One region of the Xanthobacter sp. 91 genome, then DNA from elsewhere that is predicted to be linked to it. Evidence: predicted binding sites of a transcription regulator. Region 1 holds the regulator's gene; each other region holds the start of a gene.
What was found. Region 1 encodes PhoB, which activates phosphate uptake and scavenging genes when phosphate is short. Its sites were predicted from a motif close to TGTCATNNANCTGTCAT; they were not measured.
Positions count from the first base shown of each region.

Region 2: a site for PhoB is predicted at 3,053-3,069, ahead of A37E_RS0102350 (RNA degradosome polyphosphate kinase). Genes of this name have one in related genera too.
Region 3: a site for PhoB is predicted at 4,020-4,036, ahead of A37E_RS0112715 (DUF465 domain-containing protein). Genes of this name have one in related genera too.

Region 1 covers NZ_JNIB01000001.1:2,022,873-2,030,002, reverse strand. Annotated here, with positions in the region: gene A37E_RS0109660 (ATP-binding protein) at 1-686, shown strand, start outside; gene pstS (phosphate ABC transporter substrate-binding protein PstS) at 821-1,861, shown strand; gene pstC (phosphate ABC transporter permease subunit PstC) at 1,963-2,940, shown strand; gene pstA (phosphate ABC transporter permease PstA) at 2,958-3,791, shown strand; gene pstB (phosphate ABC transporter ATP-binding protein PstB) at 3,852-4,676, shown strand; gene phoU (phosphate signaling complex protein PhoU) at 4,697-5,431, shown strand; gene phoB (phosphate regulon transcriptional regulator PhoB) at 5,486-6,187, shown strand; gene A37E_RS0109625 (FAD-dependent oxidoreductase) at 6,421-7,130, opposite strand, start outside.
Region 2 covers NZ_JNIB01000001.1:452,484-459,613, forward strand. Annotated here, with positions in the region: gene murA (UDP-N-acetylglucosamine 1-carboxyvinyltransferase) at 1-423, shown strand, start outside; gene A37E_RS0102335 (CDP-alcohol phosphatidyltransferase family protein) at 495-1,025, shown strand; gene A37E_RS0102340 (AI-2E family transporter) at 1,212-2,294, shown strand; gene A37E_RS0102345 (chromosomal replication initiator protein DnaA) at 2,299-3,030, shown strand; gene A37E_RS0102350 (RNA degradosome polyphosphate kinase) at 3,137-5,323, shown strand; gene ppx (exopolyphosphatase) at 5,325-6,851, shown strand; gene A37E_RS0102360 (hypothetical protein) at 6,961-7,130, shown strand, end outside.
Region 3 covers NZ_JNIB01000001.1:2,680,966-2,688,095, reverse strand. Annotated here, with positions in the region: gene A37E_RS25960 (hypothetical protein) at 127-324, shown strand; gene A37E_RS0112735 (hypothetical protein) at 350-694, shown strand; gene A37E_RS0112730 (MaoC family dehydratase) at 893-1,357, shown strand; gene A37E_RS0112725 (MaoC family dehydratase) at 1,354-1,839, shown strand; gene A37E_RS0112720 (ATP-binding cassette domain-containing protein) at 1,846-3,675, opposite strand; gene A37E_RS0112715 (DUF465 domain-containing protein) at 3,815-3,994, opposite strand; gene A37E_RS0112710 (DUF465 domain-containing protein) at 4,172-4,378, shown strand; gene A37E_RS0112705 (peroxiredoxin) at 4,474-4,959, opposite strand; gene A37E_RS0112700 (protein-disulfide reductase DsbD domain-containing protein) at 5,055-5,960, opposite strand; gene A37E_RS0112695 (YqgE/AlgH family protein) at 6,131-6,748, shown strand; gene A37E_RS27410 (cell wall hydrolase) at 6,821-7,130, opposite strand, start outside.

The sequences.
Region 1 (7,130 bases):
TCGTGGCCAATGCCAGCCACGAGCTGCGCACCCCGCTGGCCTCCCTGTCGGGCTTCATCGAGACGCTGCAAGGCCCGGCACGCAATGACACGCCGGCACGCGAGCGCTTCCTCGCCATCATGGCGGCGCAGGCGCGGCGCATGTCGCGCCTCATCGACGACCTGCTCTCGCTCTCGCGCATCGAGCTGAATGCCCACGTGCAGCCGCAGACCAAGGTGGACCTTGGCGCCATCATCGCCCACGTCTGCGATACCCTCTCCCCCCTCGCCCGCGACCGCGGGGTGGAGCTGGAGCAGGTCCGCGAGACGGCCGACCTGGAAATCCTCGGTGATCGCGACGAACTGATCCGCCTGTTCGAGAATCTGGTGGAGAATGCCCTGAAATACGGCGCTGCCGGCAAGAAGGTGGAGGTGCGCCTCGCACGTGAGAACGGCACCGCCGTGGTGAGCGTGCGCGACTTCGGCCCCGGCATCTCGCCGGAGCACCTGCCCCGCCTCACCGAGCGCTTCTACCGGGTGGACGTGGCGGCCAGCCGTGACCAGGGCGGTACGGGATTGGGGCTCGCCATCGTCAAGCACATCGTGGCCCGCCACCGCGGCCGGCTGGGCGTGGAAAGCGAGCTCGGCAAAGGAGCAATCTTCTCCGTGCGGATGGAAGCTTTGCCGAGCCCGGAAAAAAACCTATAAAAGGCAAGGGCGTAAGCTGTCATGTCCATGTCACGGATGCGTCATAGAACCTTGGCGCGCCGGGGCTAAGAGTCCTGAGCCCAGTTGCCCCGGCTCCTGCCGGAGCGGCAACCGATTTGGCAAGGAGAGATATCGTGAAGCTCACCACCGCTCTCGGCGTGATCGCCGTAGCTGGCTCGCTGTTTGCCGGCAGCGCCCAGGCTGTCGATTTCACCGGCGCTGGCGCGTCCTTCCCCGCCCCCGTCTACCAGTCCTGGGGCGCCAAGTTCAAAGAGAAGACCGGCGCGACGCTGAACTACCAGTCGATCGGCTCCGGCGGCGGCCAGAACCAGATCATCAACCGCACCGTGGACTTCGGCGCGTCCGACGCGACGGTCCCGGGCGAGAAGCTCGCGGCCAACAACCTGCTGCAGTTCCCGACCGTGATCGGCTCGGTGGTCGCCACCGTCAACCTCGACGGCGTCACCACCAACCAGCTCAAGCTCACCGGCCCGGTGCTCGCCGACATCTATCTCGGCAAGATCACCAAGTGGAACGACAAGGCCATCGCCGACCTGAACCCCGGCGTGACCCTGCCCTCGAACGCCATCGTCCCGGTCTATCGTTCGGATAGCTCGGGCACGACCGCGATCTTCACCTCCTACCTGTCGGCTGTGAGCCCGGACTGGAAGTCCAAGGTCGGCTCGGCGACCTCGGTCCAGTGGCCCACCGGCGCCGGCGCCAAGGGTAACGAGGGCGTCACCGGCACCGTCAAGAACACCAAGGGCGGCATCGGCTACGTCGAGTTCATCTACGCCGCCGCCAACAAGCTGGTCGTGACCCAGCTGCAGAACAAGGCCGGCAAGTTCGTCACCCCCGAGGTCGCCGGCTTCCAGGCCGCCGCCGCCTCCGCCGACTGGAAGGGCGCCAAGGACTTCGCCGCTTCCATGATCGACGCCCCGGCCCCCGAGGCCTGGCCGATCGTCTCCCCCACCTACATCCTGCTGCCGAAGAACCCGACCAACGTCGAGGCTTCGCGCGAAGTGATGAAGTTCTTCGAGTGGGCCTACACCAAGGAAGGCGCCGACATCGCCGAAGGCCTGCACTACATCCCGCTGCCCGCGGCGGTGGTCGAGCAGGTGAAGGCCGCCTTCAAGGCCGAAGTGAAGGGTCCGGACGGCAAGCCCGTCCTCTGATCTGAAGAAGATCGCGCCGCTCTCGCAGGAGGGCGGCGCTTTTCCATCAGGCGACAGGTCCGGTAGCGCACACGCATCGACAAGCCGGGGCAGGGGATAAAATGGACGCGACGGTGGACGGCATGCGGTCTGGCTCGGCAGAGCCCATCAGCAAGGCCAAGGGCACGGGACGGATCGCCGATCCGATCTTCGTCACCCTCCTGTGGGCGAGCGGCATCTTCGTCCTCATCCTGCTCGGCCTCATCATCGCCGAGCTGTTCAAGGGCGGCCTGCCGGCGCTCCAGCACTTCGGGCTCGACTTCATCTGGTCGTCCGCCTGGAACCCGGTCACCGAGAATTTCGGCGCCCTGGTCATGATCTACGGCACGCTGTTCTCCGCCATCATCGCGGTGATCGTGGCGCTGCCGCTCTCCTTCGGCATCGCCTTCTTCCTCACCGAGATCGCGCCCCAGCCGCTGAAGCGGCCCGTCGGCGTCGCGGTGCAGCTTCTGGCCGCCGTGCCCTCCATCATCTACGGCATGTGGGGCTTCTTCGTCGTCGTCCCGCTGATCGCCGCCTACGTGCAGCCCCCGCTGATCGACCTGTTCGGCGACCTGCCGGTTATCGGCGCGCTGTTCGCCGGCCCGCCGCTCGGCTCGGGCATGCTCACCGCCGGCCTCATCCTCGCGGTGATGATCCTGCCCTTCATCACCGCCATGTTCGTGGAGACGCTGGAAAGCGTGCCGCCCATGCTGAAGGAATCGGCCTACGGCATCGGCGCCACCACCTACGAGGTCTACAAGAACGTCTCGGTGCCCTACGGCAAGACCGCCATGGTGGGCGCCATCATGCTCGGCCTCGGCCGCGCGCTGGGCGAGACCATGGCCGTGACCTTCGTCATCGGCAACGCGACGCGCCTGTCCGCCTCCCTGTTCGCGCCGGGCGCGACCATCGCCTCCACCATCGCCAACGAATTCCCCGAGGCCCCGATCGGGTCGCTGAAGCTCACCTCGCTGCTGCAGCTCGGCTTCATCCTGTTCGTGATCTCCTTCATCGTCCTTGCACTGTCCCGGGCGCTCGTGCGCTCGCGGCTCGACTGACCGGGAGCTTCAGAACCATGGCTTCCCTCGCCGCGCGCCGCGCCACCGACCGGGCCGTCAAGGCCATCTCCACCGGCTTTGCCGTCTTCGCCCTGTTCCTTCTCGGCTGGATCCTCTGGACCCTGCTCTCGCGCGGCCTGCCCGCGCTGGGATTGAACGTCTTCACCCAGGTCACCAAGCCGCCGGGCCAGGGCGGCGGCCTGCTGAATGCCATCGTCGGCTCGCTGATCCAGATCGGCATCGCCATGGCCATCGGCGGCCCCATCGGCATCTTCTGCGGCACCTTCCTCGCCGAGAACGGCAAGGGCACCAAGGTCGGCGCCGCCGCCCGCTTCGTGAACGACATCCTGCTGTCGGCACCGTCCATCCTGGTGGGCCTGTTCATCTACACCCTGCTGGTGGTGCCGCTCGGCGGCTTTTCCGGCTGGGCGGGCTCCATCGCCCTGGCGATCCTGGTGATCCCGGTCATCGTGCGCACCACCGAGGACATGCTGAACCTCGTGCCCGTCGGCCTGCGCGAAGCCGCCTTCGCGCTCGGCGCGCCGCAGTGGAAGGTGGTGATGTTCATCACCTGGCGCGCGGCCCGCGCCGGCATCGTCACCGGCGTGCTGCTGGCCATCGCCCGCGCCGCCGGCGAGACCGCGCCGCTGCTGTTCACCTCGCTCGGCAACAACGCCATGTCGACCGACCTGTCGAAGCCGATGGCGAGCCTGCCCATCGCCATCTACCAGTTCGCCGGCAGCCCGTTCGACGACTGGGTCTCGCTCGCCTGGGCCGGCGCACTGCTCATCACCGTGGGCGTGCTGGTGCTCAACGTGGCGTCCCGCCTCTTCCTGGCGCGGAGCCACTAGCTCCCGCCGCCGCCCTTTCCATTTCCTCCGAAGCAAGGCCAAGGCCCAAGCGAGGACAAAATGACTTCAGCCGTCGATCCCACCTTCAATCTCGCCTCCGCCGTGGGTGCCAAGCCGGACGCGCCGCCGGCCCCCGCCAAGATCAAGGTGGAGAACCTGCAGTTCTACTACGGCAGCAACCATGCGCTGCGGAACATCAACTTCGAGGTTCCCGAGAAGCGCGTGACCGCCATGATCGGCCCGTCGGGCTGCGGCAAGTCCACGCTGCTGCGCGTGTTCAACCGCATGTTCGACCTCTACCCCGGCCAGCGCGCCGAGGGCTCGGTGTTGTTCGACGGCGTGAACATCGTCGGCAAGGAGCTCGACCCCACCATCGTGCGCACCCGCATCGGCATGGTGTTCCAGAAGCCCACGCCGTTCCCCATGTCGATCTATGACAACATCGCGTTCGGCGTGAAGCTGCACGAGAAGCTCTCCAAGGCACAGATGGACGAGCGCGTGGAATGGTGCCTGCGCAAGGCCGCCATCTGGGACGAGACCAAGGACCGCCTGCACACCTCGGCGCTCGGCATGTCTGGCGGCCAGCAGCAGCGCCTGTGCATCGCCCGCACCATCGCGGTGAAGCCGGAAGTGATCCTGCTCGACGAGCCCACCTCGGCCCTCGACCCGATCTCCACCTCAAAGATCGAGGACCTGATCGACGAGCTGAAGCAGGAATTCACCATCGTCATCGTCACCCACAACATGCAGCAGGCCGCGCGCTGCGCCGACATGACCGCCTTCTTCTATCTGGGCGAGCTGATCGAGATGGCGCCTTCCGACGTGATCTTCACCAATCCGAAGGAGATCAAGACGCGCGACTACATCACCGGCCGCTTCGGCTGACGGATTGAAGGATCACTGAGATGCCGGATCATATCGTCGCCTCCTTCGATCAGGAGTTGAAGGAAATCGGCCGCAAGGTCGTCGAGATGGGCGGGCAGGCCGAGCGCCTGGTCGCCGACAGCGTCACCTCGCTCATCCGCCGCGACAGCGCCCTCGCCCAGAAGGTGGTGCTGCTCGACGCGACCGTGGATCAGGTGCAGCGCGAGATCGAGGACCGGGCCATCCTGGTCATCGCCAAGCGCCAGCCTGTGGCCATCGACCTCAGAGAGATCGTCGCGTCCATCCGCATCGCCAACGACCTCGAGCGCATCGGCGACCTCGCCAAGAACGTGGGCAAGCGCGTCATCGCCATCGAGGGCGAGTATCACCCGGCGAAGCTGGTGCGCGGGGTGGAGCACATCTCCGACCTCGTGCTCGAGCAGCTCAAGGAAGTGCTCGACGCCTACGCCGCCCGCAACGAGGCGAAGGCGCTGGAAGTGTGGGGCCGCGACGGCGCCATCGACACCATGTACACGTCCCTGTTCCGCGAACTCCTCACCTACATGATGGAAGACCCGCGCAACATCTCCGTGTGCACGCACCTTCTGTTCTGCGCCAAGAACATCGAGCGCATCGGCGACCACGCGACCAACATCGCCGAAATCGTCTACTACATGGTGACGGGCCAGAACCTGCCGGAGAGCCGCCCCAAGGCGGACGCCTCCAGCGACACCACCCTGCCCTTCCCGGGCCGCACCACCACCGTTCAGAGCTGATCCACCAGACCTGAAGACGGGGCGGAGAGCCCCGATAGTGACGGATAGACCAAAGTGCCGGCGCGTATTCTGATCGTCGAGGACGAAGAGCCGTTGACCCTCCTGCTCCGCTACAATCTGGAGTCGGAGGGTTACGGGGTCGAGAGCGTGGGACGCGGCGACGAGGCCGAGACCCGGCTGCGCGAGAGCGTGCCGGATCTCATCATCCTCGACTGGATGCTGCCCGGCCTCTCCGGCATCGAACTGTGCCGGCGCCTGCGCACCAGGCCGGAGACCGAGCGCCTGCCCGTCATCATGCTCACCGCCCGCGGCGAGGAGACCGAGCGGGTGCGCGGCCTCGCCACCGGCGCGGACGACTATGTGGTGAAGCCCTTCTCGGTGCCCGAGCTGCTCGCCCGCGTGCGCGCCCTGCTGCGCCGGGCCAAGCCCGAGCACGTCGCCACCCTGCTGCGGGCTGGCGACATCGAGCTCGACCGCGAGACCCATCGGGTCCACCGCGCCGGTCGCGAGATCCACCTCGGCCCCACCGAGTTCCGCCTGCTGGAATTCCTGATGCAGAGCCCCGGCCGCGTCTTCTCCCGCGAGCAGCTGCTCGACGGCGTGTGGGGCCAGGACGTCTATATCGACGAGCGCACGGTGGACGTGCATGTGGGCCGCCTGCGCAAGGCCATCAACCGCGGCCGCCAGTCCGACCCCATCCGCACCGTGCGCGGCGCCGGCTATTCCTTCAACGAGATGTTCGCCCGCGCGCACTGAGCGTTGCTTCGCTGAGGCGGAGAGCGGGCTTTTGGGGCGTTGCGCCTCAGCATTAAAAGGCACCGTCATGGCCGGGCTTGTCCCGGCCATCCACGTCGTGCCGCTGGCGCTACTGCCCGAAATCTATTCCCAGCCGAACCGCGTGGATGCCCGGGACAAGCCCGGGCATGACGGCGGGATTCGAAAGGCGGCCACCGAAAGAAGCGGCGGCGACCTTAACCGAAACGCCCCCCTCACCCCGTCCGGACCCCCAAAAGCCCAAGCGCCTGCTTGGCCGCGCGCTCGCCGGAGAGCCAGGCGCCGCCGACCGTGCCCCAGAGCGTCTCGTGGGTGTGCTCACCGGCGAAGACCAGCCGGCCGCCCACCGTCTCGGTGAAGGCACGGCGCATGTTGCCGAAACCCGGCAAAGCGCAGGAGAAGGCGCCCAGCGCCCACGGCTCCTTGCTCCAGCGGGTGGCGAACACCTTTCCGACGCGCGCGGCGGTGTCGGCGCCGAACTCATGCGTCAGCGCCGCCTTCACGAAGGACGCCGCTGCCTCGGGCGGACTGTCGGCGAGGCCGGCGGCCACGTCGCCCCCCACTTCAAGGCTATAGAGGTCTGTGCCGCCGATGCGGGCGCGCAGCGCATAGGCGCGCGGGCCGTCGGCGCGGAAATAGACCAGCTCGTCGGCGCCGAGATTGCCGGGATTGCGTGGCAGGCGGAAGCCGATGTGGTCGAAGGCACCCAGCGTGATCTTCTCCACCGCCGTGCGGTAGCGCTGCGGCAGCGACGGGCCGATGCGCAGCTTGCCCGCCGCGATGAGGCTCGGCGGCACGGCGACGATTACCGTGCGCCCGGTCACGCTGCCCTTGTTGGTCTGCACCGAGACGAGGCGCGGGCTGAGATCGATGGAGCGCGCCACCACCTCAAGCCGCACCGTCAGCGGCCGGGCGAGCTGCGCCA
Region 2 (7,130 bases), 1.6 Mb from region 1:
GGCATCCGCGTGCGTCGCAACGGCGCCGGAATCCTGCCGGTGGAGGTCTCCACCGCCCCCTACCCCGGCTTCCCGACCGACCTCCAGGCCCAGCTCATGGCCCTGATGACCAAGGCCAAGGGCCGCTCGCGCATCACCGAGACCATTTTCGAGAACCGCTTCATGCACGTGCAGGAGCTGGCCCGTCTCGGCGCCCGCATTCAGCTCGACGGCGACACTGCCGTGGTGGAGGGTGTCGAGCGCCTGACCGGCGCCCCGGTGATGGCCACGGACCTGCGCGCCTCGGTGTCCCTGGTCATCGCCGGCCTCGCCGCCGAGGGCGAGACCATGGTGCAGCGCGTCTACCACCTCGACCGCGGCTTCGAGAAACTGGAAGAGAAGCTGTCGCGCTGCGGCGCGGAAATCGAGCGCATCAGCGGCTGAGGACGGCGCGGAGCACCGCGCCCCCTCTCATTCGACCGGCCTTTCAACGCTATCAGGGTGGCGGAAGAGCCTTGAGCATCCCCAACATCATCACCTTGCTGCGCATCTTCCTGGTGCCGGCCGTGGTGTGGGCCATCGCCTCCGGCGAGCCGCTCCTTGCCTTCTGGCTGTTCCTCGCCGCCGGCATCTCGGATGCGCTCGACGGCTTCATCGCCAAGCGTTTCCAGATGCAGACGGAGCTCGGCTCCTATCTGGACCCGGTGGCGGACAAGGCGCTGCTCATCTCCATCTACGTGACGCTGGCGGTGGTTGGCCTCATCCCCCGCTGGGTCGCCATCGCCGTGGTGTCGCGGGATGTCATGATCATCGGTGCCGTGGTGCTGTCGCTGGTGATGGCCAAGCCGGTGACGATCAGCCCGCTTCTCATTTCCAAGGTGAACACGGCGGCGCAGATCAGCTTCGCCGCCCTCGTGCTGGCGAGCGCCGGCTTCGGGGTGACGGTGCCCGGCCTGTACGATCTGGGGCTCGTGCTTGTCGGCCTCTTGACGGGCCTTTCCGCCGCTGCCTATCTCGCCGCATGGACGCGCCATATGGCAAGCTGAGGGGCAACGGTTCAGGATCGGCGCCCCTTCGGGCGGCCGGTTGAAAGGCGCAAGGTGATGGACGGCGACCGCACCCGCATGCCGGAACTCCGCAGCGACCCCACGTCGCCGGCGCGTCGCGGTGCCGCGTTTGCCCGGCTTCCGCGCATGCCCGTGCCGATCCATTCCGGGATGGAGGGGACCTCCGTGCGCATCCAGGCCCGCTTCTGGGTGGGCGCACTGCTGCTCACCGCCTTCGTCCTGTGGCTGCTTTCCGGCATCCTCCTGCCGTTCGTGGCGGGCATCGTGCTCGCCTACTTCCTCAATCCGGTGGTCGCGCGCCTCGAGCGCATCGGCGTCGCCCGCGCCCTCTCCGCCCTCGTGGTGGTGGGGATCATGCTGCTGCTGGTGATGCTGTTCTTCCTGCTGGCGCTGCCCATCCTGTCGTCCCAGCTGTTCGAATTCATCCAGCGCCTGCCGTCCTACGTGACGCGCCTGCAGGGCCTTCTGACCGAAGAGAACCGGGAATGGCTGAGCGGCATCGTCGGCGACCGGCTGCCGGATATGCAGCGCTCCATCTCCGACCTGATGACCCAGGGGGTCAGCCATGTGCTGAGCCTGCTCTCGTCGGTCTGGTCCGGCGGGCAGGCGCTGATCTCGCTGTTCGCGCTGCTGGTGGTGACGCCGGTGGTTGTGTTCTACATCTTATGCGACTGGAACGAGATGGTCGGGCTGGTGGATCGGCTGGTGCCCGTGCCGCACCGCCCGGTGGTGCGGAGCCTCGCCCTAGCCATGGACAGCGCGGTGGCCGGCTTCGTGCGCGGCCAGGCTATGGTCTGCCTGCTGCTCGGCGGATTCTATGCCGTCTCCCTCTCCATGGTGGGGCTGAACTTCGGCCTGCTGATCGGCATCGTGTCCGGGGTCATCACCTTCATCCCCTATGTCGGCTCGCTGACCGGCTTCGTGCTGGCCATGGGCGTCGCCATCGTCCAGTTCTTCCCGGACTGGAGCATGATCGGCACCGTGCTCGCCATCTTCGTCGCCGGCCAGACCATCGAGGGCTATGTGCTCTCTCCGAAACTGGTGGGCGACAGCATCGGCGTGCATCCGGTGTGGCTGATGTTCGCCCTGTTCGCCTTCGGCTACCTGTTCGGCTTCGTCGGCCTGCTGCTGGCTGTGCCGCTGACGGCGGTGGCGGGCGTTCTGGTGCACTTCGCCATCGCCCGCTACATGCAATCCTCGCTCTACCAGGGCGCGGCGGACGATGATCCTCCGGCAGAGACCCGCTGACCCGATGCCCCGCCCCCCGGCAGAACCGCCGCGCCAGCTTGCCCTCGACCTGCCGAACCAGCCGGCGCTGCGCCGCGACGACTTCCTCGCCGCGCCCGGCAACGCGGCGGCGCTCGCCTTGATCGACGCCTTTCCCGACTGGCCGTCGCGTGTCGCCTGCCTCGTCGGCCCGGAAGGCGCGGGCAAGAGCCACCTCGCCGCCATCTTCGCCGAGCGGTCGGGCGCCCTGACGATGGCCGCCCGCGACCTCGTGCGCGAGGCGGTGCCGGCGGCCCTTGCCCGCGACGCGCTCGTCCTGGAGGACCTCGACCCGGCGACCTTCAGCGAGCCGGCCCTGTTCCACCTGCTCAATCTCGCCCGCGAGCAGCAGGCCTATCTCCTGATGACGGCGCGTACGCCGCCCTCCGGCTTCCCCCTCGCCACAGCCGACCTCGCCTCCCGGCTGCGCGCCATCCCGGTGTTCGAGATCGCCCCGGCGGACGATTCCCTGCTGGCGGCCGTGCTGGTGAAGCTGTTCACCGACCGCCAGCTCGCGGTGGACGAGGCGACCGTGCAATATCTGTTGCTGCGCATCCCGCGCTCGGTGGCGGGGGCCCAACGCATCGTCGAGGCGCTCGATCAGGCCGCGCTGGCCGCCCGGCGGCCGGTGACCCGCGCGCTGGCAGCCCAGGTGCTGGCGGCCGGCGATCTGGCGGACGAGGCCTCCGCCGGGACCGATCCGGACGCGGACGATTGAGGAACGCGCAAGGCCGGCGCAATGTCATAGAGTGGTCATGCAAGCCGGCCATGGTCCGGCCGGTTTCCGCCAATGAGGCATGAGGGAGCGACGGGAGCGAATGGGCATGAACGAGGCTGTGGCTCTCTCCGACACCGAAATCGTCTCCGAAGTGGAAAGCCCGCTCGCGCAGTCGCCGCAGCGGTTCATCAATCGCGAGATTTCCTGGCTCGGCTTCAACCGCCGCGTGCTGGAGGAAGCGGAGAACCGCAATCATCCCCTGCTGGAGCAGTTGCGCTTCCTCTCCATCTCCGCCAACAACCTCGATGAATTCTTCATGGTCCGCGTCGCCGGCCTGAAGGAGCAGGTGCGCGAGGGCGTGCAGACCCAGAGCCCGGATGGCCTCACCCCTTCCGAGCAGCTCACCACCATCCTCGCCGCCGCCGCACAGCTGATCTCCGACCAGCAGGCGCGCTGGCGCGAGCTGAGGCGCGACCTTGCCGCCGCCGGCATCGTGCTGGTGGATGGCGGGGATGGGACGCCCGAGGACATGGAGGTGCTGGAGCGGCACTTCCTCAACCACGTCTTCCCGGTCCTGACCCCGCTCGCCATCGATCCGGCCCACCCCTTCCCGTTCATTCCCAATCTGGGCTTCTCGCTGGCCCTCCAGCTGGTGCGCCAGTCGGACGGGCGGGGCATGAACGCGCTCATCCGCATCCCCGCCAAGGTCGACCGCTTCATCCGCCTGCCGGATCAGGGTACCGGCACGCTGCGCTTCATGACGCTCGAGCAGATGATCGGCCTGTTCATCGCGCGCCTCTTCCCCGGCTATGCGGTGAAGGGACAAGGCGTGTTCCGGGTCATCCGCGACAGCGACCTCGAAATCGAGGAAGAGGCCGAAGACCTCGTCCGCCTGTTCGAAACCGCCCTCAAGCAGCGCCGCTACGGCGAGGTGATCCGCATGGAGGCCGACGCCGCCATGCCGGAGGAGCTGCGCAATTTCGTCGCCCGCGAACTCGGCGTGAACGACGACGAGATTTTCGTGGTGGACGGCGTGCAGGCGCTGAACGAGTTTTCACAGCTCGTCTCGGTGGACCGGCCGGACCTGAAATTCCAGGCCTACAACGCCCGATTTCCCGAGCGTATCCGCGACCACGGCGGAGACTGCTTTCTCGCTATTCGCGAGAAAGACATTCTGGTTCACCACCCTTATGAATCCTTTGACGTGGTGGTTCAGTTTCTGCGTCAGGCCGCCCGCGACCCCAACGTCGTCGCCATCAAGCAGACCCTCTACCGCACCTCCTCCGACAGCCCCATCGTGAAGGCGCTGGCCGAGGCGGCCGAGGCCGGCAAGTCGGTGACCGCGCTGGTGGAGCTGAAGGCGCGCTTCGACGAGGAAGCCAACATCCGCTGGGCCCGCGACCTGGAGCGCGCCGGCGTGCAGGTGGTGTTCGGCTTCATCGAGCTGAAGACCCACGGCAAGCTCTCCATGGCGGTGCGCCGGGAAGGCTCCCAGCTCGCCACCTACGTGCATGTGGGCACCGGCAACTACCACCCCATTACCGCGCGTATCTATACCGATCTCTCCTTCTTCACCGCCGACCCGGTAATCGCCCAGGACGTGGCGCGCATCTTCAACTTCATCACCGGCTATGCGACGCCGGGTGAACTCGACGCCATGGCCGTGTCGCCCTCCTTCCTCAAGCCGCGGCTGATGAAGCACATCGCGGACGAGATCGAATTTGCCCGGGCGGGCCGTCCGGCGGCCATCTGGCTGAAGTGCAATTCGCTGGTGGACCCCGAGATCATCGACGCGCTCTATGCCGCCAGCGCCGCCGGCGTTCAGGTGGATTGCGTCATCCGCGGCATCTGCTGCCTTCGGCCCGGCATCCCCGGGCTTTCCGAGAACATCCGGGTGAAATCCATCGTCGGGCGCTTCCTGGAGCACTCGCGCATCTACTGCTTCGGCGGCGGCCACGGCCTGCCGAGCCCGAACGCCATCGTCTACATCTCCTCGGCGGACCTGATGCCGCGCAACCTCGACCGCCGCGTCGAGACCCTGTGCCCCATCACCAACCCGACCGTGCACGAGCAGGTGCTCGACCAGATCATGGTTGCGAACCTTATCGACAACCAGCAGAGCTGGCGCGTCTTGCCGGATGGCTCGTCGGAACGCATAGTCCCGGCGCCGGGCGAGGAGCCGTTCAACGCCCATCAGTATTTCATGACAAATCCGAGCTTGTCCGGACGTGGAAAGTCTCTCAAGGATTCTTCGCCGCGCAGCCTCTTCGTCCGCCGCGGAGGCGGGCGCTGAGTTGACGCATGCCCCCGGCCGGCTGTCCCAGGGGGCGCCGGTTGCCGTCATCGACATCGGCTCCAACTCGGTGCGCCTCGTGGTGTACGAGGGGCTCAACCGTGCCCTGACGCCGGTCTTCAACGAGAAAGCCCTGTGCGGGCTCGGCCGGGAGGTCCTCTCCACTGGCCGGCTCCCGCAGGATGCGGTCGATCGCGCCTTCGCTGCGCTGAAGCGGTTTCGTGCGCTTTGCGACGCGATGCAGGTGGGCGAGGTCCATGCCCTCGCCACCGCCGCCGCGCGCGACGCACAGAACGGTCCCGCCTTCATCGCCGAGTGCGAGGCCATCTGCGGCACCCGCATCGAGCTGCTCACCGGCAAGCGCGAGGCGGAACTTGCGGCCTATGGCATCGTCGCCGGCGTCCATGCGCCGGACGGCATCGTCGGCGACCTGGGCGGCGGCTCGCTGGAGTTGGTGGACGTGAAGGCCGGCAGCGTCGGCACGGGCGTGACCCTGCCTCTGGGCGGCCTCGCCTTGCAGGACCGCTCCTCGCGCTCGACACGCAAGGCGGAGAAGATCGTCCGCGACACCATCCCCGAGGCGCAGGTTCTGGAAGGCCTCGCCGGCCGTACCTTCTATGCGGTGGGCGGCACCTGGCGGGCGCTGGCGCGCCTGCACATGTTCACCAAGGGCTATCCGCTGCATGTGATGCACGGCTACGTGATACCGGCCCGCGAGGCGCTGGACTTCACTCGCATCGTCCATCGCGCCGATACCGAGGCGCTGGCCCATATCGACGTGATCTCCGACGCGCGCCGCCCGCTTTTGGCCTATGGCGCGCTGGTGCTGGAGAACATCGTGCGGCAGGGCCGTCCGTCCGAGGTGGTGATCTCGGCGCTCGGCGTGCGCGAGGGCCTGCTCTATTCGCTGCTGCCGGAAGCCGAGCGCGCCGGCGACCCGCTGCTCATCGCCGCCGCGGAGATGAACGTCCTGCGCTCCCGCTCGCCGCTGCACGGCGAGGAGCTGGTGGCCTGGACCGACGGCTTCTTCGCTTCGGCGCCCGTGCTGGAAGAAGCGGAGGAGGAGCGCCGGCTGCGCCGCGCCGCCTGCCTGCTGGCGGATGTGGGCTGGCGCGCCCATCCCGACTATCGCGGCGAGCAGAGCCTCAACATGATCGCCCATGCCGCCTTCGCCGGCATCGATCATCCGGGCCGGGCCTATGTGGCGCTGTCGGTCTATTTCCGCCACGTGGGCCTCGGGGCTGACGAAAGCGACACCCGCATCCTGGAGCTTGTCACCACCGGAATGCTGGACCGCGCCCGCATCCTCGGCGCGGCCATGCGGGTGGCCTATGTGCTGTCCGCCGCCATGCCCGGCATCCTGCCCCGCATGCCGCTGAAGGTGCGCGGCGACCAACTGGCCCTGAGCGTGCCGAAACAGCTGGTGCCGCTCATCAACGAGCGGGTGCAGAACCGCCTGCGCCAGCTCGCCCGCCTCATCGGCCGCGAGCCGGCGCTGGAGCAGTATGAGGAGGGCGCGGCGGACTGATCCGCCGTCCCCACCCGGCCCCGCCCCCCTGCCCGGTCACGAAAAGGTTGCCCGTGTCCCCGCTTCGCCGCACGGATTTCTGCCTGAATTGGCCGGCAGTCTTTCAGTCATGAAACAGCTCGTGAACATCTTCGGCGGCATCGCCGGCCTTGTAGTGGCGGGTCTCGTCGGCCTCGCCCTCTTCACGCTCGTGGGCGGCCTAATCCTGGTGGCAGGCATCGTCATCACCGCCCTGGTCATTGGCGGCGGCGTCTATGCCCTCGTCACTGGGCGCGCACC
Region 3 (7,130 bases), 660 kb from region 1:
ATGACCCATATTCTACATCTTAATGGGCCATCGGACAATGTTCCCATCGAAATCCGCCTGTATCAGCCTCACCTGACGGATGGGTCATGGACATGCAGTTTCGAAATCGACTGGCCCGAGAGCCGAATGGTTCGCTATGGCGTGGGCGAAGATGCGCTGCAGGCGCTGGTCATCACGCTGCAGATGATCGGCGCCCAGATCTACACAAGCCCGTATCATGAGGACGGCAGTTTGCGAGCCTACGACAAGGAGGACGGCTACGGTTTCCCGGTCCCGAACAACCTGCGTGACCTGCTCATCGGCGTCGACAAGATAAGCTTCTGATTTCAGTCCCTCGCGGAGCCCCGCCATGGTGATCCTCACGCACACCCTTTTCATCAGGGGAGAGACCGGCGACACGCCGGTGGAGATTCGCCTTCACCAGCCCGAACACCTCGTGGAGGACTTCGGCGAGTCCTGGGGCTGCCGCTTCGAGATCGACTGGCCGGACCGCACCAAAAGCATGGTGGTTCACGGGGTGGATGCTTTGCAGGCGCTCATTCTGGCCATGAAGTGCGTCGGCGTGCACCTTTATGTGTCCGAGTATCACGACGACGGCGTGCTCTATTCACCCGGTCGCGAAGGCGGTTATGGGTTTCCGGTCACCCAGAATATCCGTGACGTTCTGGTGGGGAGCGACAAGGCCACCTTCTAGAGCACGCGCCGATCAGCTTGCGTCGCAAGCTGATCGGACAACGCGTTCTCACTCCTTAAATTAGAGGGCGATTCACCGATCAAATTGATTCAATTTAATCGGATCGTGCTCTGGCCTGATGCGCCGATATCCCCACGCCCAGCTTGACGTTTGCGTCATCCTCGCCTTCCATCGGCCTCCAACGACAGGGAGGCCGCCTTGCCCGACATCTTCTTCGAAGATTTCATCATCGGTGAGGTGAAGACGTTCGGCTCGCACAAGGTGACGGAGGAGGAGATCCTCGCCTTCGCCCGCGAGTTCGATCCCCAGCCCATGCATCTCGATGCGGCGGCGGGCAAGGTGTCCCTGCTCGGCGGGCTGGCGGCTTCCGGCTGGCATTCGTGCGCCATCATGATGCGGCTCGTCTGCGACGGCTTCCTCCTGCGCACCGCCAGCATGGGCTCGCCCGGCGTTCCCGAGAACAAGTGGCTCGCCCCCGTCTTCCCCGACGATGTGCTCACGCTCCGCCGCACGGTGCTGGAGAGCCGCACCTCCAGGAGCAATCCGGACATGGGGCTCGTGACCTTCCGCTTCGAGCTTCTGAAGGCCGACAAGAGCGCGGCGTTGGATCAGACCTGCGTGGTCATGGTCGGCCGCCGCAACCCGGGAGCGCGCCTCGCATGATGTATTTCGAGGAGGTCGAGGCGGGCGCCACCGCCGCGCTGGGCAACCACACCTTCACCGAGGCGGAGATGCTGGCCTTCGCCCGTCTCTATGATCCCCAGCCGTTCCATGTGGATCCGGAGGCGGCGCGCCGCAGTCCGTTCGGCGCGCTGGTCGCGTCCGGCTGGCACACGGCCGCCATGTGGATGAAGTGCTTCGTCGCCTCCAACATGGCGCTGCCCAAGGAAGCCTCGAAGCCCGGCGAGGAAGGCGTGCCGGGCGGCGGCTCCTTCGGCCCAGCCTCCGGCTTCACCAAGCTGCGCTGGCTGAAGCCGGTCTATGCGGGAGATACCATCTCGTTCGCCACCGAGGTGCGGGACAAGATCAACATCAAGTCCCGCCCCCAATGGGGCTTCCTGCGCACCTACAATACCGGAACGAACCAGCACGGGGATCTGGTCATCGATTTCGAGAGCACCGTGCTGATGCGGCGCCGCCCCTGAGCCGCCCTACCCTTCGAGTTCCTCTTTCAGGATTTCGAGGCGCAGCCATTCCTCTTCCGCCGCGTCGAGGGCCGCCTGCGTCTCCGCCAGCGCCGCCGAGGCCTTGTCGAAGCGCGCCGGGTCGCGGGCATAGAGCGCAGGGTCGGCGATTTCGGCGGCGAGCTTCTCCAGCTTGGCGCGCAGGTCGTCCATGGTCTTGGGCAGCGTCTTCAGCGCGTGCTGTTCATGGAAGGAGAGCCGTCGCTTCGCCGCGGCTGCGGCGCCGCTAGCTCCCTTGCCGGCGTCCGGCTTCGGCTCGCCCCCCTTTGCCTTCGACGCGGGCGCGCCCTTGTCCCGTGCCTCCACACCGCGGCCGCGCTGGGACAGCATGTCCGAATAGCCGCCGGCATATTCGCGGAACATCCCGTCCCCCTCCGCCATGATGACGCTGGAGACGGTACGGTCCAGGAAGTCACGATCGTGGCTGACAAGGATGACGGTGCCGGGATAGTCGGCCACCATCTCCTGCAGAAGATCGAGGGTTTCGAGGTCGAGGTCGTTGGTGGGCTCGTCCAGCACCAGCACGTTGGAGGGCAGCGCCAGCGCCCGCGCCAGCATCAGCCGGCCGCGCTCGCCGCCGGAGAGCACCGAGAGCGGCGCGTTGGCCTGCTCGGGGGTGAAGAGGAAGTCCTTCAGATAGCCCATCACATGCTTGGGCACGCCGCCCACCTGCACCTGGTCCGAGCCGCCGCCGGTCAACGCATCGCGCAGGGTGGTGCCGGGGTCGAGCGCGGCGCGCTTCTGGTCGAGGCTGGCGACTTCCAGATTGGTGCCGAGCTTCACCGTGCCCGAATCGGGGGCAAGCTCGCCGGTGAGCAGCTTGATGAGCGTGGTCTTGCCGGCGCCGTTGGGGCCGATGATGCCGATGCGGTCGCCACGCAGGACGCGGGTGGAGAAATCCTTCACCACCTCCCGCGCGCCGAAGGCCTTGGCGATGTGCTTCGCCTCGATGACGAGCTTGCCGGACGCCTCCGCCTCGCTCACCGCCAGCTTGACGTTGCCGACCGCGCGGCGCTCATCGCGGCGGTCCTTGCGCATGGAATGCAGCAGGCCCAGCCGGCGCACATTGCGCTTGCGACGGGCGGTGACGCCGTAGCGCAGCCAGTCCAGCTCCGCGACGATCTTGCGGTCGAGCTTGTGGCGCTCGGTCTCTTCCTGTTCCAGCACCTCGTCGCGCCAGGCTTCGAACGCGCCGAAGCCCTGCTCCAGCCGCCGGGTCTGGCCGCGGTCGAGCCAGACGGTGGCGCGCGAGAGGGTTTCGAGGAAGCGCCGGTCATGGCTGATGAGCACCATGGCCGACTTCAGCCCCTTCAGCTCGCTTTCCAGCCATTCGATGGCCGGCAGATCGAGATGGTTGGTGGGCTCGTCCAGCATCAGCACGTCCGGCTCCGGCGCGATCACGCGCGCCAGAGCGGCCCGGCGGGCCTCGCCGCCGGAGAGGTGAGCGGGGTCTTCCTGTCCTGTCAGGCCCAGCTCGGTGAGGAGATATTGGGCGCGATAGGCATCGTCGCCCGGTCCGAGACCGGCTTCCACATAGGCGAGCGTCGTCGCATAGCCGGAAAAGTCCGGCTCCTGCGGCAGGTAGCGCACGGTGGTTCCGGGCTGGAAGAAGCGCGTACCGGAGTCCGGCTCGATGAGCCCCGCCGCCACCTTCAGCAGCGTGGACTTGCCCGAGCCGTTGCGACCGACAAGGCACACCCGCTCGCCCGCCGACACGGAAAGCTCCGCGCCGTCGAGCAGAGGGGTGGCGCCGAAGCGCAGATGGATGTCCTGGAGGAGAACGAGCGGAGGAGCCATGGGGCCGGATTAAAGCCCTTGGGTCCGGAACGCAAAGGCCGTTCGCGCGGAACGCCGCTTTGCGCCGCCCGTCTCACAGGACAAAGAGATGTGCGCGGCGCCACACCTCACGCGGGCGACGCACACATCTCGCAAGCCATCAATGTACGGTGGAAGTCGGATTCAGCTTCGACATCTGGTCCTTGAGAACCAGCTTCTTGCGCTTCAGCTCTGCGACACGAAGAGGATCCGATGCGGGGCTATTCATTTCGCGGTTGAGCTCCTGCTCGATGGCCGCGTGACGCCGCTTCAGTTCCTGAAGGTGCGACTGGATGGACATTCTTAGCCACTCCCTGTCTGCAACACGACATCAGTCTGTCACGGAGCCGGCGAAGAGTCGACCGCCTTTCCGCCACCTCCGGCGACCTCCCATCTTGCGGCGCGGCATACCCGTGCCATAGTCATTCCAAATGGGGCGAGCGGGCGGCGGACCTGCGCGCCGGTGACAGGACCGGGCATGACGAGCGACGAGGAACGGGATCTCAAGGTCCACCTGGAACGCCTGAAGCAGGAGCATCGGGATCTCGATGCGGCGATCGAGGCGCTGACCAGCGTGTCGGGATCGGACATCCTGCAGATCCAGCGGCTCAAGAAGCGCAAGCTGCAGCTGAAGGACCGCATCGGCCAGATCGAGGACGAATTGTTCCCCGACATCATCGCCTGAGAGCGCGCGAGAACCGCGCGAGGCCGGCCCTCCTGAGGAGGGGTCCGGGGCGCGGAGGCCGGGCGTGCCCGGCATCCGTCAGTCGGTAAGAAGGATCAGAGCTGGGCGAGCAGCGCGGTGGCGCCGGAGGCGTCGGCCTTGGAGGGCACGTCCTCCACGTTGAGCGTCTTGACCACGCCGTCCTCGACCACCATCGAATAGCGCTTGGAGCGCACGCCGAGGCCGGCGGCCGAGCCGTCGAAGGTGAGGTCGAGTGCGGCCGCGAAGGACGCGTCAGGGTCCGCCAGGAATACGATCTTGCCGTCGGAACCGGAGGCCTTTTCCCAGGCGCCCATGACGAAGGGATCGTTCACCGACACCACGGCGATGGCATCCACGCCCTTCGCCTTGATGGCGTCGGCCTCATGCACATAGCCCGGCAGGTGGTTCTTGTGGCAGGTGGGGGTGAAGGCACCCGGCACCGCGAACAGCACCACCTTCTTGCCCTTGAAGATTTCGTCGGTGGTCTTCGGCACGGGGCCGTCCTCGGTGGGAACACGGAAGGTGGCGTTGGGCAGTTTGTCGCCGACCGAAATGGGCATCGTCTTCTCCACAGTCTTGGGCGTTTGCGCCCGCGCCGACAATACGGGCTTTTGACGGGGAGAAAAGCGCTGGCTGCGGGCCGGAGCGGCCCAGCTCAGCGTGGCGGCAGCTTCGGAACAGGCACCGTTGTCACGATCGCCTTCGTGCCGTCCACGAGCGTCAGGGTCAGCGGCGTGCCGGACGGATCGGTGCCGGCGGGTACGCCGTCGAGGGGCAGCTCGAACCGTCCGGTGCCGTCCGGCAGCATGGTCTTCTGCGGCAGTGGCAAGGCCCAGCGGTCCGGCCCCTCGGCGAACAGATCCGCCTTGGGATTCTGCGCCCTGACCTCGATCACGAGACGCGGCGGTTCGGCGCTCGCGTCCAGTTCGACCTTCTGCACCGAGGTCGGCTCGGCAACGCCCAGCGGACGTTCCACCGGCAGTGCCGCGCGGGCCGCCGAAATGCGGGACGCCTCGGCGCCCGCGTCGCCGCCAAGCGCGATGGAGAGGTCGGCGCGGGCGGGCATGCACAGGGCCTCGCACACGGCGAAATCGAACGCGAGGGCGAGCCGCGCCGGCTTGTCCTTGTCCTTCAGCTCCACCTTCAGGGGGAACAGGACCGCCCCCTTGTAGCCGATGGAAAAGCCCCCGCCCCCGTCAGCGAAGCGCTTGGGCGCGGGCCATTCCATCTCCACCCGGGCGATGTTCTCCGAACCGCTCCAGTCCAGCGTCGGCGGCACGCCACTGTCGCCGGGATAGCGCCAGTAGGTCTTCCAGCCGGGGGCGAGCTTCAGCTCGATGCCCGCATCCGCCGTCGTGCCGGAGACGGCACCCGCCATCAGGACCACATCCGCGCCCGGCACCTTCACCGGAGGCGCGCTCGCAGCCCATGCGGCCGGCGAGAGAGCGGCAAGCATGGCGCCGGCGAGAAGTGCGCGGGCGAACACGCCACGAGACGACAACAGGAAGGCGGGCCGGACCGCCGGCCAAGCGCCCAGGGCGCGCTGAGGGGTCGATGTCATGGGCCTAGCGGGTACCCGCTCGCGGCTTCGCCGCAAAGCCCTTCCGCTCACCAATCGCGTGCACAAGCGTGTGACCCGCCGCGGAACTCGCAGCCTTGCGACGAGGCTTCGCGGCGACCTGCGATGCAATCCGCATTTCCAAGACGCCCGAACGGCGGTACCCTTTCTCCATGACTGCGAGCCAGAACCATACGATCGAAGGCGGAGGGTCGGGTTTCCTCGATGGGCAGATGCTCATCGCCATGCCGACCATGCGCGACGAGCAGTTCGCCCGCACCCTCGTCTACATGTGCGCCCACTCTCCGGAAGGAGCCATGGGCATCGTGGTGAACCAGCCGGCGAGCCACATCGACTTCACCGACCTCCTCGTGCAGCTGGATGTGGTTCCCGCCGCCGAGCGCATCCTGCTGCCGAAAAGCGCCGGCACCGTCAAAGTGCTGCGCGGCGGACCGGTGGAGACGGGACGCGGTTTCGTGCTGCATTCGGCGGATTATTTCGTCGAGAATTCCACGCTGACCATCGATGACGGCATCTGCCTCACCGCCACGCTGGATATCCTGAAGGCCATCGCCGGCGGGCGCGGACCGCGCAGCGCGGTGCTGGCACTGGGCTATGCCGGCTGGGCGCCGGGCCAGCTCGAGACGGAGATCCAGGCCAACGGCTGGCTGAACTGCCCGGCCGACCCGGACCTCATCTTCGGCGCTGGGGTGGAGACGAAATACGATAGTGCCCTGCGCAAGCTCGGCATCGTGCCCGGCATGCTCTCCAGCGACGCCGGCCACGCCTGAGCGTCGCTTCTCTCAGGCGCCGCGCGGGCTTGGGATGTTGCTTCGCTCAGGCGCCGTAAGGCGGCGAAAGACTCAGTAGCTGTCGCCCCAGCGACGCGGGCGGTAGAAGGTGTGCACGCCGATCTTGTCCAGCTTGCGCATCTCCCGCACCCAGCTCGGATGCACCCAGTAGGCGTGATAGTGGGTCGCGCGGCCGATGGAGGCGAGCCACAGCTTTCCGTCCAGCATCTCGGCGGCGATTTCCTTGGCCTGCACCCACATGTCCGGCTCGCGCACCACGTCCGGCACATCGTCGCAGGCGAAGGTGAACTGGCAGGCAAGGTGCCTGTGGGCGTTCTGGTAGACCGCGCCGCACACATCCGCGGGGTAGTAGCCGGAGAAC